DNA from 2 places in the Streptomyces axinellae genome. Region 2 is predicted to be linked to the other one. Evidence: riboswitches for the same ligand, from Rfam matches in the RefSeq annotation. Region 2 holds a riboswitch; the other holds the start of a gene.
What was found. A riboswitch is a leader RNA that binds a small molecule or an ion and turns the genes downstream of it on or off. The one in region 2 is predicted to bind S-adenosylmethionine.

Region 1: it holds a riboswitch for S-adenosylmethionine, as region 2 does, so the genes downstream of both, ABD339_RS05865 (aminotransferase class V-fold PLP-dependent enzyme) here and thrC (threonine synthase) in region 2, are expected to answer to the same signal.

What each region holds. Positions count from the first base shown of each region.
Region 1 is NZ_BAAARJ010000003.1:302,784-305,169, reverse strand. It holds gene ABD339_RS05875 (4-oxalocrotonate tautomerase family protein) at 1-167, shown strand, start outside; gene ABD339_RS05870 (hypothetical protein) at 367-663, opposite strand; SAM riboswitch class IV at 846-964, shown strand; gene ABD339_RS05865 (aminotransferase class V-fold PLP-dependent enzyme) at 1,212-2,386, shown strand, end outside.
Region 2 is NZ_BAAARJ010000013.1:77,938-80,323, forward strand. It holds gene ABD339_RS20195 (MoaD/ThiS family protein) at 1-54, opposite strand, end outside; gene thrC (threonine synthase) at 261-1,589, opposite strand; SAM riboswitch class I at 1,607-1,791, opposite strand; gene ABD339_RS20205 (glucosyl-3-phosphoglycerate synthase) at 1,947-2,386, shown strand, end outside.

The DNA.
Region 1 (2,386 bases), on a different contig from region 2:
CCGAGGACAAGAAGAAGATCGTCGAGCGCACCACCGACCTGTACGCGGAGATCTACGGCGAGCGGGCCCGCCCCACCACCGTCGTGCTCGTCGAGGAGGTGCCCGACGGCGGCTGGGGCGTAGCCGGCAACGTCCTGACCGCCGCCATGCTCAACGGCGACTCCTGACCCCGGCCCCCGCAGAGCCGGAACGGGGGGCGCCCCGAGGGGGCTGTGTTCCTGTGCGGCTGAGCCGCGTGGGCCCGCCCAGCCTGGGGGTACCTCCCCGCTCGGAGAGCGTGGGGGAGCACCCGCACCCTGCCCGACACACAGGGGCACCCCCTCCCCGGCCCCACGCAGGAGGGCAACAAAAATCCGCCGCTGGCCCTCAGCTGCCCCGGCCCACACCGCGCGCGGCGTCGCGCACCGCCGCGCAGGCGTACCCCGTCCCCGCGACGCCGATCAGCAACAGAAGCACCGCCTCGCGCACCGGGCCGCCCTCCTGAACGGTGCGGACCCCGCCGCAGATACCGGCGACCGCCGCGAGCACGCCCAGGACGATCGCCCGGCTGCCGCGCGGGCGGACGAGCGCGAGGAGCACATCGCCCAGCGCGCGCCCCAAGACGCCCCGGCGGCGGGGCTTCGGAGTCTTCATCGGCTCGGGGGCCGGACGCGCGTGTGCCACGCCTGGACCCTGTGCGGCAGGCGGTGCGTAGGCCGTGGTCATCCGCCCCCGCACTCTCACCGCCCCCGCACTCTCACCGCCCCCGCACCCTGACCGCCCCCGTGCCCGTCAGCGCGGGGCCCTGTCCGGCATGCGGACCGGGCCGTGTGCGGGGTGCGGGGGCTGTGGCATACTCCTGGCCAGGTCACGAGCGACAGCGATCAAGGCCCCGGCCCGCTGTCCGGCAACCCTCCGTCCGTGGCGGGGTGCCCCGGGTGATGACCAGGCCGTGGGACAGCAAGGTCCGCGGCAAGCGCGGATCCCTCATCTCCAGGGGTCCTGGTCTACGAGGGAGCCTTCTGTGAGTCAGCGAATGCGATAGGGCCGTCGGACCGTTTGCGGTCCGGCTCTTCGGCCCCCTTCCCCGGCTTCCCCAGGTTCCGTACCTCGGGTATCCGTACCGCCGGTACCTCCGGCAGTCGTCGTCGCCACCTTCACCTTCACCGCCGTACGCGCACTCGCCCGCGCGAGCTTCGCCGTACGCGCGTGCTGACCACGGGAGATTCCGCATGTCCTCCGCCGCCGCTTTCGCCCCGCTTTCCGTCTCCGCAGCTGACACCCCTGTCGAGGCCGCCGACGTTCCCTGTCCCGCGGCAGCGGCAGCGGAACAGGCCGCAGCGCCGCTCGCCGTCCTCGGTCGCGATGTGCGCGTTCCGCTGGTCACGGGCGGCGAGGTGACCTACGCCGCGCTCGACTACGCCGCCAGCGCGCCCGCCCTCCAGCGGGTGTGGGACGACGTCGCCGCCTACGCCCCCTACTACGGCAGCGTCCACCGGGGCGCCGGCTACCTCTCGCAGCTCTCGACCGAGCTGTTCGAGCAGAGCCGGCACGCCGTCGCCGAGTTCCTCGGCTGCCGGGAGGGCGACCAGGTCGTCTTCACCCGCGCCACCACCGACTCCCTCAACCTGCTCTCGGCAGCCCTGCCCGAGGGGGCCCGGGTGTTCGTGTTCGAGACCGAGCACCACGCCTCCCTGCTGCCGTGGCGCCGTCACGACGTGACATACCTGGACGCGCCCCGCTCGCCCGAACAGGCCGTCGCCACCTTGGAGTCCGCGCTGCACGGGGCGCCCGCCGGCCCCAAGCTGGTGTGCGTGACCGGTGCCTCCAACGTGACCGGCGAGGTGTGGCCGGTACGCGAGCTGGCGCGCGCCGCGCACCGGCACGGCGCCCGCATCGTGCTGGACGCCGCGCAGCTCGCCCCCCACCGGCCCGTGCACCTGGACGAACTGGAGGTCGACTGGGTGGCCTTCTCCGGACACAAGCTGTACGCGCCCTTCGGTGCCGGGGTGCTCGCGGGCCGGGCCGACTGGCTGCGCGACGCCGAGCCCTACCTCGCCGGCGGCGGCGCCAGCCGCCGGGTGGCGCGCCGGAACGACGGCGGGATCGACGTCGAGTGGCACACCAACGCGGCGCGGCACGAGGCCGGTTCGCCCAACGTGATCGGGGCCTACGCCCTCGCCTCGGCCTGCCGCGCCCTGAGCGAGGCCGGGTTCGAGACCCTGGTGGCCCGCGAGGAAGAGCTGCTGGCCCGGCTGCGCGCGGGGCTGGCCGAGGTGCCCGAGGTGAGCGTCCTGTCCCTCTTCGGCGAGGGCGCGGACCAGGTGGGGGTGCTCTCCTTCGTCGTGGACGGCTGGAACAGCTCGCACTTCGCCGCCGCGCTCTCGGCCGAGCACGGGATCGGGGT
Region 2 (2,386 bases):
CTGGCCACCGGTGTAGGTCCGCAGGATGGTCGGGATTCGGACATTCACACTCATGCTTGTCTTCCTTACGCTAGAGAGCTTCGCCGAAAGCTGTGCCTCGATCTGTGCCCTCGACCTGCGCCTCGATCGTCGGGCCCCGCGGGGGCTCCTGGGGCGGAGCCGCCCCGCTGTCCGGTCGGCGAGCCCATCGGGGAATCGGGGGAATCGAGGCCATCGGGGAATCGAGGGAATGGGGGAAGGGGCGAAGCCCCGGAAAAGGTTCAGGCGAGCCCAGCCGCACGGAACGCGTCGAGGGAGGGCGCGATCACCGCGGACGGCCCCGCCGACGGGGCGACCGCGTCGAGCGTCTTGAGCCCGTCCCCCGTGTTCAGCACAACCGTGCTGAGGGAGGGGTCCAGGACACCCTCGTCGAGGAGTTTGCGCGTGACGCCCAGCGTGACGCCCCCCGCGGTCTCCGCGAAAACCCCTTCCGTCCGCGCGAGCAGCTTCATCGCATCGACGATCTGCGCGTCGTTCACGTCCTCGACAGCCCCGCCGCTCCGCCGGCAGATGTCGATGACGTACGGACCGTCGGCGGGGTTTCCGATGGCCAGGGACTTGGCGATCGTGTCGGGGCGCCGCACCGGCCGCACGTCGGTCCCGTCCTTGTACGCGCGGGAGACGGGCGAGCACCCCTCCGCCTGCGCGGCGAAGATCCGGACCGGCTTGTCCTCGACGAGCCCCAGCTCGACCAGTTCGCGCAGCCCCTTGTCGATCTTCACCAGCTGGCAGCCGGAGGCGACGGGGATGACGATCTGGTCCGGCAGCCGCCAGCCGAGCTGCTCGCAGATCTCGTACGCCAGCGACTTGGAGCCCTCGGCGTAGAAGGGGCGCAGGTTGACGTTGGTGAAGCCCCAGCCCTCGCCGAGCGGGTCACCGATCAGCTCCGAGCAGAAACGGTTCACGTCGTCGTAGGTGCCGTCGATGGCCACGAGGTCACCGCCGTAGATCGCCGCCATCACGACCTTGCTCTGCTCCAGCCCCTCGGGGATGAACACGCACGAGCGCAGCCCGGCGCGCGAGGCCGCCGCGCCGACGGCGCCCGCGAGGTTGCCCGTCGAGGAGCAGGACAAGGTGGTGAAGCCGAACGCGCGTGCGGCTTCCAGGGCGATGGCGACCGGGCGGTCCTTGAAGGAGTGCGTGGGGTTGCCGGAGTCGTCCTTGACGTACAGGCCGCCCGTGACACCCAGCTCGGCGGCGAGCCGGTCGGCCTTCACCAGCTGGGTGAAGCCAGGGTTCAGATTCGGCTTCCCGGCGACGTCGGCGGGCACCGGCAGCAGCGGCGCGTAGCGCCACATCGATGCGGGCCCGGCCTCGATACGTGCGCGCAGGGCTTCCGGGTCGCCGGTGGGCAGCTCGTACGCCACCTCAAGCGGACCGAAACATTCCAGGCATACGAAGCTGGGGCCGAGCGGGGTGCGGGTGCCGCACTCCCGGCAGGAGAGCGCTACAGCGGCGCCGAGCGACGGGGTCCCGGTCTCGTCGGGAGCGGGGGCGGCGGAATCGGCGGATTCGCCGGACGCGGTGTTCGCAACAGTCTGCACAGCCATGGAGGCGAGGCCCTTTCTCCTCATCTTCCCCGTGGCGTATCTCGTCACGGGCCGGAATTGGCACCGTCCCCACGAAGGCTTCTCTCGCCTGGAGTGTCCGCGCGGACGCGGGCATGTACACGGAGTCCATGGCGTACACGCGGATCGCGGGATGGTTGCCGGGGCTTCAACGGGCCGTTCCCTCTGCCCCTCTGGATGAGCTGCTCTATGGCGCCGGCCGGCACAGGCCGCCCGGGCATTTGTCGCGCCGACCCCGGCATGCGGGGGCCTTGCGCGTTGTTCAAGACTGTAACCGACAGCGGTATGGCTTGAGACAGGCGTCCGCACCGCGAGATGGATCACAGGAGGGCCGCGCACGTGCTCGATGAAGTGGGGCAATGGCTGCGCAGCCGTTCATGGAACGCGGCCGACCGGCCGCTCGACCTGCTGCTGGCGGCCAAGCGCCGCAGCGCCACGACCGTCAGCGTCGTACTCCCCGCGCTGGACGAGGAGGCGACCGTCGGCGAGATCGTCTCGGTCATCCGCCGCGAGCTGGCCGCCGGCGCGGCCCCGCTGGTGGACGAGCTGGTCGTCGTGGACTCGGGCTCCACCGACCGCACGGCCGAGGTCGCCGCGGCGGCCGGTGCCAAGGTCGTCCACCGCGATGAGCTGCTGCCCCGGCTGCCGGCCCTGCCCGGCAAGGGCGAGGTGCTGTGGCGCTCGCTCCTGGCCACCAGCGGCGACATCGTCTGCTTCGTGGACGCCGACCTGCGCGACTTCTCGGCCGACTTCGTCTCCGGAATCGTCGGCCCGCTGCT